Regions from separate parts of the Cytobacillus sp. FSL W7-1323 genome, predicted to be linked through region 1. Evidence: predicted binding sites of a transcription regulator. Region 1 holds the regulator's gene; each other region holds the start of a gene.
The links. Region 1 encodes CtsR, which represses protease genes until heat stress. Its sites were predicted from a motif close to ATGGTCAATAAAGGTCAAACA; they were not measured.
Positions count from the first base shown of each region.

Region 2: a site for CtsR is predicted at 1,997-2,017, ahead of clpP (ATP-dependent Clp endopeptidase proteolytic subunit ClpP). Genes of this name have one in related genera too.
Region 3: a site for CtsR is predicted at 2,647-2,667, ahead of clpB (ATP-dependent chaperone ClpB). Genes of this name have one in related genera too.

Region 1 is NZ_CP151998.1:101,397-105,717, forward strand. It holds rRNA gene MKX67_RS00530 (23S ribosomal RNA) at 1-1,617, shown strand, start outside; rRNA gene rrf (5S ribosomal RNA) at 1,693-1,809, shown strand; gene MKX67_RS00540 (CtsR family transcriptional regulator) at 2,059-2,520, shown strand; gene MKX67_RS00545 (UvrB/UvrC motif-containing protein) at 2,548-3,096, shown strand; gene MKX67_RS00550 (protein arginine kinase) at 3,099-4,178, shown strand; gene clpC (ATP-dependent protease ATP-binding subunit ClpC) at 4,185-4,321, shown strand, end outside.
Region 2 is NZ_CP151998.1:3,930,828-3,935,148, forward strand. It holds gene MKX67_RS20015 (manganese catalase family protein) at 1-736, shown strand, start outside; gene MKX67_RS20020 (hypothetical protein) at 845-1,306, shown strand; tRNA gene MKX67_RS20025 (tRNA-Arg) at 1,748-1,819, opposite strand; gene clpP (ATP-dependent Clp endopeptidase proteolytic subunit ClpP) at 2,108-2,707, shown strand; gene MKX67_RS20035 (HPr family phosphocarrier protein) at 3,108-3,371, opposite strand; gene whiA (DNA-binding protein WhiA) at 3,392-4,321, opposite strand, start outside.
Region 3 is NZ_CP151998.1:1,585,691-1,590,011, reverse strand. It holds gene clpB (ATP-dependent chaperone ClpB) at 40-2,634, opposite strand; gene MKX67_RS08200 (YjzC family protein) at 2,744-2,923, opposite strand; gene argF (ornithine carbamoyltransferase) at 3,214-4,167, opposite strand; gene MKX67_RS08190 (carbamoyl phosphate synthase large subunit) at 4,164-4,321, opposite strand, start outside.

The DNA of each region.
Region 1 (4,321 bases):
GAAAGATGGGTGAGAATCCCATCCACCGAATGCCTAAGGTTTCCTGAGGAAGGCTCGTCCGCTCAGGGTTAGTCGGGACCTAAGCCGAGGCTGAAAAGCGTAGGCGATGGACAACAGGTTGATATTCCTGTACCACCGTATTCTGTTTGAGTGATGGGGGGACGCAGGAGGATAGGGTAAGCGCACTATTGGATGTGCGTCTAAGCAGTTAGAGGGACCATGAGGCAAATCCCATGGTCACATACCTTGAGCTGTGATAGCGAGGGAAATTTAGTACCGAAGTTCTTGATTCCACACTGCCAAGAAAAGCCTCTAGCGAGGAATAAGGTGCCCGTACCGCAAACCGACACAGGTAGGCGAGGAGAGAATCCTAAGGTGAGCGAGAGAACTCTCGTTAAGGAACTCGGCAAAATGACCCCGTAACTTCGGGAGAAGGGGTGCTCATTAGGGTGTTAAAGCCTTGATGAGCCGCAGTGAATAGGCCCAGGCGACTGTTTAGCAAAAACACAGGTCTCTGCGAAGCCGCAAGGCGAAGTATAGGGGCTGACGCCTGCCCGGTGCTGGAAGGTTAAGAGGAGAGGTTAGCTCACGCGAAGCTTTGAATCGAAGCCCCAGTAAACGGCGGCCGTAACTATAACGGTCCTAAGGTAGCGAAATTCCTTGTCGGGTAAGTTCCGACCCGCACGAAAGGCGTAACGATCTGGGCACTGTCTCAACGAGAGACTCGGTGAAATTATAGTACCTGTGAAGATGCAGGTTACCCGCGACAGGACGGAAAGACCCCGTGGAGCTTTACTGTAGCCTGATATTGAATTTTGGTACAGCTTGTACAGGATAGGTAGGAGCCTTAGAAGCCGGAGCGCTAGCTTCGGTGGAGGCGTCGGTGGGATACTACCCTGGCTGTATTGAAATTCTAACCCACATCCCTTATCGGGATGGGAGACAGTGTCAGGTGGGCAGTTTGACTGGGGCGGTCGCCTCCTAAAGAGTAACGGAGGCGCCCAAAGGTTCCCTCAGAATGGTTGGAAATCATTCGTAGAGTGTAAAGGCACAAGGGAGCTTGACTGCGAGACCTACAAGTCGAGCAGGGACGAAAGTCGGGCTTAGTGATCCGGTGGTTCCGCATGGAAGGGCCATCGCTCAACGGATAAAAGCTACCCCGGGGATAACAGGCTTATCTCCCCCAAGAGTCCACATCGACGGGGAGGTTTGGCACCTCGATGTCGGCTCATCGCATCCTGGGGCTGTAGTCGGTCCCAAGGGTTGGGCTGTTCGCCCATTAAAGCGGTACGCGAGCTGGGTTCAGAACGTCGTGAGACAGTTCGGTCCCTATCCGTCGTGGGCGCAGGAAATTTGAGAGGAGCTGTCCTTAGTACGAGAGGACCGGGATGGACGCACCGCTGGTGTACCAGTTGTCTTGCCAAAGGCATCGCTGGGTAGCTATGTGCGGAAGGGATAAGTGCTGAAAGCATCTAAGCATGAAGCCCCCCTCGAGATGAGATTTCCCATAGCGCAAGCTAGTAAGATCCCTGAAAGATGATCAGGTTGATAGGTTAGAGGTGTAAGTGTGGCGACACATGTAGCTGACTAATACTAATCGATCGAGGACTTAACCAAACAGGCGATTACTCAATAAATATCTTCTTCAACATTACCTAGTTTTGAGGGAACGATTCCCTTACAATTTCATAGTCCGGTGGCGATAGCGAGAAGGTCACACCCGTTCCCATACCGAACACGGAAGTTAAGCTTCTCAGCGCCGATGGTAGTTAGGGGCTGTCCCCTTGTGAGAGTAGGACGTTGCCGGGCAAGATAAAAGAGCACATCATTTGTATGTGCTCTTTTTTGTCGTGCTATAATGAATTCGTTTATTTAAATGGACAAATAACATCTACACAATCTAAACATAATATAAATTTAATGAATGAACCTATATTTCATACGTTTGAGATTTAGAAAAAAAGGGGAAAATTAATAATACTACTTCGTTGCAACATTTCACACAAATCATGTATAATTTATGTCAAATATAGTCAAAGTCAGATAGGGGGAGGCCGGGTGAAAAATATATCAGATATTATTGAAAAATATCTTAAAGAAGTCTTGGAACTTAGCGAAAGGGAAATTGTTGAAATTAAGCGGAGCGAGATCGCTGATAAATTTCAATGTGTCCCATCTCAAATAAATTACGTCATAAATACTCGGTTTACAGTTGAAAAAGGCTATGCTGTCGAAAGTAAACGTGGCGGTGGTGGTTATATAAGAATCACCAAAGTGCAAGCTTATGATTATGTTGATTTAATTAATCAATTGATTAGGATTGTACGTGATCGTATTTCACAAAATAGTGCTGAAAATATTATAAACAGATTAGTTGAAGAAGAGATTATTACTACTCGAGAAGCGAAGATTATGTTAAGTGTCATTGACCGTTCAGTTCTTTACTTAGAGTTACCCTATAGGGATGAGTTAAGAGCAAGGATGCTTGTTGCGATGCTAAATACATTGAAATATAAGTAGGCTGTAAAGTATGGAGGGGTGAAACAGATGATATGCCAAGAATGTAATCAGAGACCTGCGACTCTACATTTTACAAAAATTATGAATGGCGAAAAGGCTGAGTTCCATTTATGTGAAAAATGTGCCCAAGAACATGGGGATATGTTTATGTTAAATAATGGATCTGGATTTTCTATTAATAATCTATTGAGCGGATTATTTAATATAGATACAAGTTATGCAAATAACCAAGCTCAGTTAAATAAACAAGCGCAGGTAGTACAGTGTGAGCAATGCTCGATGACCTTTCCTCAATTTGTTAAAGTCGGGAAATTCGGATGTGCCCACTGTTATGAATCTTTCCGAGCACAGTTAAAGCCAATTATTAAAAGGCTTCATAGTGGTAATTGGAATCATAATGGAAAAATCCCTACAAGAATGGGTGGAGATATCCATTTGAAAAAGCAAATTGAGGATTTAAAAATAAACTTGAAGGAACTTATAACTAAAGAGGAATTTGAGAAAGCAGCAGAGACAAGAGATGCAATACGTCAATTGGAAAAAGAAATGAAAAACCATCTAGAGGGAGGGGAATGAACTTGTCTTTAGAAAGGTTTATCAATCAGGCTGTCAGCTCTTGGATGAGTGCAGAAGGTCCTGATTCTGATATCGTACTTAGTTCTAGAATCCGTTTAGCTCGCAATATTAAACAGGTTAATTTTCCAACAATCTTTTCCCATGATGAAGCTAAACGTGTGATAGAGATCATTAAAGCAAGAATGGAAAAATCGACTTTTGATACTTATGGTGACTTTTCGTTATTGCAAATGGATGATTTACAACCATTGCAAAAAAGGGTGCTGATGGAAAAACATTTGATTAGTCCTCATTTAGCAGAAAACGCTAGTCATGGTGCCTGCCTACTTACTGAAAATGAAGAGGTTAGCATTATGTTGAATGAAGAAGATCATATACGTATACAGTGTTTATTTCCAGGCTTCCAATTATCAGAAGCATTAGAAGTTGCAAACCAAATTGATGATTGGTTAGAAACTGAGATTGATTATGCATATGATGAACAGGTAGGGTATTTAACTAGTTGCCCAACGAATGTCGGTACAGGTCTCAGAGCATCTGTCATGATGCATTTACCAGGATTAGTATTAACTCATCAAATGAATAGAATCATTCCAGCAATTAACCAACTTGGATTAGTTGTTAGAGGAATTTATGGAGAAGGTAGCGAAGCATTAGGTAATATCTTTCAAGTTTCTAACCAAATCACATTAGGGAAATCAGAAGAAGATATTGCTGAGGATTTAAAAAGTGTTGTGGAGCAATTAATTTCGCAGGAAAGGTCAGCAAGAGAAGCATTAGCGAAAACCTCTAACATACAATTAGAAGATAGAGTCTTCAGATCCTATGGTATTTTATCTAATAGCCGAATCATTGAATCAAAAGAAGCGGCTAGATGTTTATCGGATGTTCGCCTTGGAATAGACATGGACTATATACAAGGCATATCAAAAAATATATTAAATGAATTAATGGTTTTAACACAACCAGGATTTTTACAGCAATATGCTGGAGGCCCATTACGACCGTTTGAACGGGATATTCGTAGAGCTTCTCTTATTCGAGAAAGATTAAAAATGGAAGATCAAGAGTTGGGAGGATGATGATAGATGATGTTTGGACGTTTTACTGAGAGAGCACAAAAAGTATTAGCATTAGCACAGGAAGAAGCCATTCGCTTAGGACATAACAATATTGGGACTGAGCATATACTTCTAGGGTTAGTAAGTGAAGGTGAAGGAATTGC
Region 2 (4,321 bases), 740 kb from region 1:
ATATTCATTTCAAAGTGCCAACTTCAGAGGAAAAGCAAAAAAATATCGAGACCTATTAAGAGGGGTATTTATAGAAGAGCTTAGTCATATAGAATTAGTACAATCGACAATAAATCAACTTTTAAATGGTGCTGGTGGTTCTAGCCCAGGTAACCAAGCATTTGATAATGCTCCGTTAGATGATGTTATTCAAGATGGCGCAAATCCCCATCATTTCATTATAGGTGCTAAAGCATCCTTACCAGTTGATGCAGGAGGTAACCCTTGGAATGGTTCCTGGGTTTATGACCACGGTAACTTAGTAGCAAATTTAATCAATAATGTTTCTTTAGAATCAACTGGTGTACTTCAAAAATCAAGAATTTATGAGATGAGCAGTAATAAAACTCTAAGAGAAACAGTAGCTTTTCTTATGGTTAGAGATAATTCGCATCAAAATGCTTTTGCAAAGGCATTAGAAACATTAGGAGTTGATTGGGGAAAAGTCTTCCCTGTTCCTAACTACGACTTGAATAAATATCCTGAATGTAAGAAATATGTTGATATGGGCTTTCACAACGCTCAATTTAATTTCCGTTTAGATGATACACTTATTGGGGAAGTATTCACTGGAACAACACCTAGTAGAAATGGTGGGGACCTTTCAGTGACTGAACCACCTAAAGGGTTTCCCGTGCCAACAATGCCGGATATGCCAAATGAACATGCACCAGGTTTATATGATTTAGATAATTAGGGCCTTTTAGGCTCTATTTATTTGTTTTCGATAATTTCGTTCAAAACACTAAACCTGTATAAATTAGTTAACACCCACATAATCTAAAGGAAAATAGAGGTGAAGTGAATGCTTGCTAATTTTTTTAGAATATTTAATGCAATTGTATTATGGGCAATCGTTATTATTTTTCTACCTAAAAATTCGTTTAAAAGATTTTTACCAGTGACATTATTTTGCTCACTTCTTTTACTCATTGTCGAAATGTTAAGTCCAATATTTAATTGGTGGAAAGTAAAAGGTGGTTATAAATTTATGTTATTTGATGCATTAGCATTTATTTTAGGACCATTCTTCACGATAAATTTATGGGTGTTTCACTTTACTTATGGCAAATTCCCCTTATATGCTACTATTAATTTAATTATGGATGTTATTTTTGCCTATCTCTTAACTCCTCTTTTCGAAAAGATTGGGCACTTTAAACTCAAAAAATTCACACGAACTGGAATACTTATCCTTTACTATTTCCTTGCTCTTTTGAATTATGGCTTCCAAAAATACATTGAGGTAGAACCAATGGAAAATTAAGGATTTAGTATAAGGCTATTGCACACTTTTTCATCGTAGCTTAAATAATTAGTTATTACATGATTGTATTTTATTTAGATAAACATGCCATGGGGCTCTTTCCCTTTTGACCATCTTTTTTCTGGTAGTTAGCTTATGTATAACTTCATTCTTTAACTTTGAGAATTGCTCCTGAGATTGGTGACTTCTAGAAAACATATTGTAATGACTCTTAAACTTTCCTTTCCTTCAATTATCTTTTTTTCACCTCAAATATTAAAACTAACCTTCTTTTAAGCATTAGCGATAATCTATATGTAGGAATATTAAGAATAATTAAGGGATAATCGATTTATGAACTTCCGATTAGGGTAAATAAAATAGGAGATTTTTAACTTCGTCGGACAAAAGTCGAACTAAAATTAAAAATCTCCCATCATTTCTTATATTTTAAACATGTAGCGCCCTCGGAGGGAATCGAACCCCCATTTTAAGAACCGGAATCTTACGTGCTATCCGTTGCACCACGAGGGCATTTTTTATTATGTAGGAACACGTTTTTCTTGGTGTTACGAATATTAATTATATGGGAAAAACCCTTTATATGCAAGCATTCGTTGTTTAAAAGCAAAAATATGTGGGTATCATGGATACGAGGAAATCAACTTAGAAAAAAATGTCGAATAATTCTCTTGAAATAATCAAGCGATTCGTTTGACCTTAATTGACCAACCATGTATGATGAAACTACATACATTTACCAATGGCGAGGTATAAAATACCTTTCCAAAACTTTTTTGACCTTTAAAGGAGGAATTGGAAATGAACTTAATCCCTACAGTAATCGAACAAACAAACCGAGGGGAACGCGCTTATGACATTTACTCTCGCCTATTAAAAGATCGCATTATCATGTTAGGCAGTGCGATTGACGATAATGTGGCAAACTCAATCGTGGCTCAGCTATTATTCTTAGAAGCAGATAATCCTGAAAAGGACATCACGCTTTATATTAATAGCCCAGGTGGAAGTATCACTGCTGGTATGGCTATCTATGATACGATGCAATACATCAAACCAAATGTTTCAACAATCTGTACTGGTATGGCTGCATCAATGGGTGCATTCTTACTAGCAGCTGGTGAAAAAGGGAAACGTTTTGCGCTTCCAAACAGTGAAGTCATGATTCACCAACCACTAGGTGGCGCTCAAGGGCAAGCAACTGAAATCGAGATTGCTGCTAAACGCATCCTATTCTTACGTGAAAAATTGAACCAAATTCTAGCTGAACGCACTGGTCAACCTTTAGATGTTATTTCTAAAGACACAGATCGTGATAACTTCATGACTGCAGAAAGAGCACTAGAATATGGTCTTATCGACAAAATCATTACAAACAATACACCAGAAGAGAAAAAATAAGCATCACAAATAACAAAAGCCATCAGCATTTCATTTGCTGATGGCTTTTTGTTTGCTATGAATTAATGGTTGTTAGATCGACTGGGAGGTGAACGAAAAACGGTGAGATAAAAAAAGTAGAAATAGGGTGATTTGTAGAGTGGCAATTTCGCATTAGTTTTGAGTGGCAATCGTAACCGATATATGAGGAAAAATTGATCTGTTCGGTCTTCTTTTGTGATTTTCTATCTAGTTAGCTGCACAATTCCTCTTTGCTCCGGCTTCTTTGTGTTTTTCCATCTCAACCAAACCACTTGCCCCTATCATATCGATGCAAGTTGGTTGAGGACAATGAAACGCACCCCCATTGGTAGAAGCATCTAGCAATGGGGGTGCGCAGGTTATTCGTGTATTATACAGATTATGAAACAATGTCCTCTTGTAGGAGTGCAGTCAGTTTATTTAAGGCTTCGGTTTCATCGCTGCCTTCAGCGAGGAGGGTTACGGTGGAACCAGCACTTAGAGATAGGCTCATTAATCCCATGATACTTTTGGCATTTACTTTTTTTCCGCCTTTTTCGATAAAGAGATCTGCTGTGAAGCGATTGGCTTCCTGCACTAACTTTGCAGCAGGGCGCGCCTGTAAGCCTGATTTAATTTTGACTTCCACTTGTCTTTCTACCATGTCCTAACCTCCAAAAAACTTTAAGATTCCTTCCATTGCCCTGTTTTAATTTTTTCTGCAATTTCATCAATTTTTCTTAGGCGATGATTGATACCCGATTTGCTTATCGTGCCACCAGAGACCATTTCTCCAAGTTCCTTTAAAGTCACATCTTGATACGTAACACGCAATTCAGCAATTTCGCGTAATTTCTCTGGTAACACCTTTAGTCCAACGGTACTCTCAATATATCTTATGTTTTCAACTTGTCTTAAGGCAGCACCAATTGTTTTATTTAAATTGGCTGTTTCACAATTGACCAAGCGATTAACTGAATTTCGCATATCTCTAACAATGCGGATATCTTCAAATCGTAAAAGCGCGCTATGAGCCCCAATAATATTAAGGAATTCTGTAATTTTTTCCGCCTCTTTTAAGTAGGTAATAAAACCTTTCTTTCTTTCCAATGTTTTACTATTCAACCCAAAAGTATTCATTAATTTTGACAAGGCGTCATTATGCTCCTTATACATTGAAGCAATTTCTAAATGATAGGAAGAGGTTTCAGGGTTATTGACAGATCCCCCTGCTAAAAAAGCCCCTCTTAGATAAGCACGTTTGCAGCATTTCTTTTTAATTAAATCCATTGAGATATCATGGATAAATTGAAAGCCAGCACTAATAATATGCAGATCATCAAGAATCTTTTGTGCTTGCTCCATTAGTCTAACAATATACACGTTATTTTTCTTAAGTCTCATTTTCTTTCGAACAAGCAGCTCAACTTGCACATCATAATTCCTTTTGATCAGCGTATAGATTCTTCTGGCAATCGCTGCATTCTCCGTTTGAATATCTACAATTAACATTTTATTTGAAAAAGAGAGAGATCCGTTCATACGAATCAAAGCGGATAATTCTGCCTTTCCGCAACAATCCTTTGTCTCCAAGTTCGTTAATTCTTTTTTTGT
Region 3 (4,321 bases), 1.5 Mb from region 1:
TTTCGTTAATATATCCAGTTTATGCTATTTTCTACTGGTTCATGATTGTTTTATGATGAGTTTTGTACTGTCACTAGTGATAGCTACATGTGATTTCGCTTGGATATTTCCCGCAATCATTTCTTTTGCTAATACTGTTTCAATTTCTCTTTGCATGTAACGCTTCAATGGTCTTGCACCGTATATGGGATCAAAAGCCGTTTCTGCAATAAAAGCCTTTGCCTTATCATCTATCGTTAAGTTAATTTGTTGATGAGTTAACCTTTGTTGTAGTTCATGGATTAGTTTTTCAACAATTCCTTTCATCTCTTCTTTACCTAAAGGATGAAATAAAATAACCTCATCTACTCTATTTAAAAACTCTGGCCGGAAATGCGATCGTAACATTTCTAATACTTTATTCCGAGTTTCTTCTATTATATTACCCTTCTCTTTCGCTTCATCGCGTTCAAGCAAAATATGAGATCCTATATTTGATGTCATTATGATGACGGTATTCTTAAAATCAACTGTTCTACCTTGAGAATCAGTAACCCTTCCGTCATCCAACATTTGTAAAAGAATATTGAACACTTCAGGATGTGCTTTCTCTATTTCGTCTAGTAATAGGACGGCATACGGATTCCTGCGAACCGCTTCTGTTAATTGTCCACCTTCTTCATACCCAACATACCCTGGTGGTGCACCAACTAGTCTTGATACCGCATGTTTTTCCATATACTCTGACATATCAATTCTAATGATATGTTCCTCACTATCAAATAAAGATTCCGCTAAAGCCTTTGCCAACTCTGTTTTTCCAACTCCTGTAGGACCTAAGAAAATAAAAGAACCAATCGGCCGTTTCGGGTCTTTTATACCTGCTCTTGCTCTTAAGACCGCATCTGAGACAAGTGTGACGGCATCATTTTGACCGATGACCCTTTTTTGTAGAATCGACTCTAATCGCAATAACTTCTCCCGTTCACTTTCAACTAATTTAGAGACAGGTATACCAGTCCATCTCGATACAATATCAGAAATTTCTTCTTCGGTTACCTCTTCACGTAATAAACGGTTATCATTTTCTTTATTATTCGCCTCTTCTTCTAATTGTTGTAACTCTTTTTCACATGCAGGGATTTTCCCATGTCTTAACTCTGCTGCCTTATTAAGGTCATACTTATTCTCAGCTTCCTCTAGCTCTCTTTTCAAAATTTCTAACTGCTCTCGTTTTGATTGTATCGATTGTATCGCAGCCTTTTCTGTTAACCATTTCGCTCTCATTTCTTTCGCTTGTTCCTTAAAGTTAGTAAGTTCTTCTCTTAGTTTCTCTAACCTACCTTGACTGATTTCATCAGACTCTTTTAGCAGAGCGGCCTCTTCAATTTCAAGCAGCATTACCTTTCTTGTTACTTCGTCAAGCTCCGTAGGCATAGAGTCAATCTCTGTCCGGATCATTGCACATGCCTCATCAATTAAATCAATCGCTTTATCTGGTAAAAAACGATCTGTAATATAACGATCAGATAAAGTAGCTGCTGCAACAATAGCCCTGTCATGAATATTAACCCCATGATGAATTTCAAATCTCTCTTTTAAACCTCTTAAAATAGAGATAGAGTCTTCTACATCAGGTTCTTTTACTAATACTTGTTGAAACCTTCTCTCTAATGCCGGATCTTTTTCTATATACTTTCTATGTTCATCCAATGTTGTTGCGCCAATACAATGTAGCTCACCTCGGGCAAGCATCGGCTTCAACATATTACCAGCGTCCATCGCACCTTCTGTTTTACCAGCTCCAACGATTGTATGTATCTCATCTATAAACAGAAGAATACGACCATCACTCTTTTTAATCTCTGCTAACACTGCTTTTAAGCGTTCCTCAAATTCACCTCTAAATTTAGCACCAGCAATTAACGCACTCATATCTAATGAGAAAATCGTCTTATCTTTCAGTCCCTCTGGTACATCTTTTCTAACAATTCTCTGTGCTAATCCCTCAACAATTGCTGTTTTACCAACACCTGGCTCCCCGATGAGGACAGGATTATTTTTCGTTTTCCTTGAAAGTATGCGAATTACATTACGTATTTCTTGATCTCTGCCAATGACAGGATCTAATTTCCCTGTTTTCACTTCTTCCACTAAATCTCTACCATATTTATGAAGTACTTCATAAGTACCTTCTGGGTTTTGTGATGTCACCTTTTGATTCCCCCTGATCTCTTCAATTGCTTGTTTGATATCCTCCTTTTTCATTAAAAAGAGGTCTGTAACATTCGTCTTTGCCACAATCACTGCCCATAAAACATGTTCAATGGATATATAATTGTCCTGCCATTGCAATCTTAATTCTTCTGCTTTTGACAAGGTTTTTCTTAAATCATTAGTAAGATAAAAAGAATTTAAATCCACACCACTTCCACTAACCCTGGGTTTTCTTTCTAATAAATGTTGCAATGATTGTTTCACATTTCCAATTGTAAAATCACTTCGTCTTAAAATATTTGTAAAAAGATGATCCTCCTGCAAGAAGGAAAGGAATAAGTGCACCGTATCCACCTCTTGGTGACCTTTATTTGTCGCCATCCTTTTGGCAGTCATTAAACCTTCTTGCAAAGAGGTTGTCATTTGATTAATATCCAATCGCAAGTCACACTCCTGACCTTTTTTGACCTTTGTTTTATTATAAAATTATTTCCTACCATATGTAAAGCCATCCACATTTTGGGATGGCATCTGATCGGTTTCATTATTATGGTTTTCTTTGATAAGTCCATAATCGATTATGGTTTGAGTTTTCAGGAAATCGATCACCCGCACGAAGACTTACCACTTGTGGGTTATTCACATTACTGCCAGTTTCTCCAATTTCAATATATTTACCATTATTCGGCGCTTTCTGCCCTGCTCTAAATTGTCGATTTTGTCCCAAAATGAGCACCTCCTTCAAACTTACACTTTTATTATTTCCGCGAGAAGGAGGAATCATAAAGGAAATTGTAGGTATTGTGTTTTACTCAAATCAGATTGCAAGCCTGGCTTTGGCGCTTTTATTGTTGGGTGTACTTTTTAAATCACTCTTACTCCGCAGCTATCTTTGCCCATTTTTCCTCTCAATGGAAGAGCTATACCTTTTTGCTCACCTCAAACTGCCTAAATTCTCTTCTAATGATAAAAAGCACGAACCATTCTAGGAACAGAATAATTCATGCTTCAGGAAACTTATAGTAATTCAGTTAATAAGGCTTTTTGTGCGTGAAGGCGATTGCCTGCTTGTTGGAAAACAGCGGAGTGATCACCGTCAATAACAGACGCCGAGACTTCTTCCCCACGGTGTGCGGGCAAACAGTGAAGGAATAAATAATCTTCTTTTGCACAGGCTACTAGTGACTCGTTCACTTGATAATCATGAAAGACTTGTAAACGCATTTCATTTTCTTCTTCTTGACCCATACTCGTCCAGACGTCCGTATAGATGACATCAGCGCCATCAACCGCCTTTTTCACATCGTTTTCGACGAGAATTTTACTACCTGTCACTTCAGCAAATCCTTGTGCTAAAGCAACCACTTTTTCATCTGGTTCGTAGCCTTTCGGACATGCAATCGTCATATGCATGCCAACTTTTGCTGCTGCAATCATTAATGAGTGAGCTACATTATTGCCATCTCCTACATAAACACAACTGATACCTGCTAATTGTCCTTTTACTTCTTTAATCGTTAACAAGTCTGCTAGTGCTTGACAAGGATGATATTGGTCCGTTAACCCATTAATCACTGGAATAGTAGCATGTGTTGCAAGTTCTTCTATAATATCATGAGAAAATGTACGAATCATAATACCATCAACATAATTAGATAATACTTTTGCTGTATCTGCAATCGTTTCTCCTCTACCGATTTGCATATCATTACTATTTAAATATAGGGCATGACCGCCAAGTTGTAACATACCCGCTTCAAAGGAAACCCTTGTACGTGTAGATGACTTTTCAAAAATCATTCCCAATATTTTGCCCTTCAATGGCTCTTCGGCTTGATGATCCGTTTGCTTCATTTCATATGCCTTTTCGACAAGACCAATGATTTCTTCAGAAGAATAATCAGCTAATGTTAGCATATCCTGTCCTTGTATATCTAACTTTTTACCACATACAGTCGATGTTGTAATCATGATATCGTCACTTCCTTTACATTGTCTTTTTGCCAATCCTCAATTGCTACTGCTTGCCAATCCTTTTCGGTTAAAGCAAGTAAATAGGCCTCAAGCGACTCTAATTCACTAAAAGTGTGTAGTCTGTTTTTAACCGCCCATTCCCGCATACGTT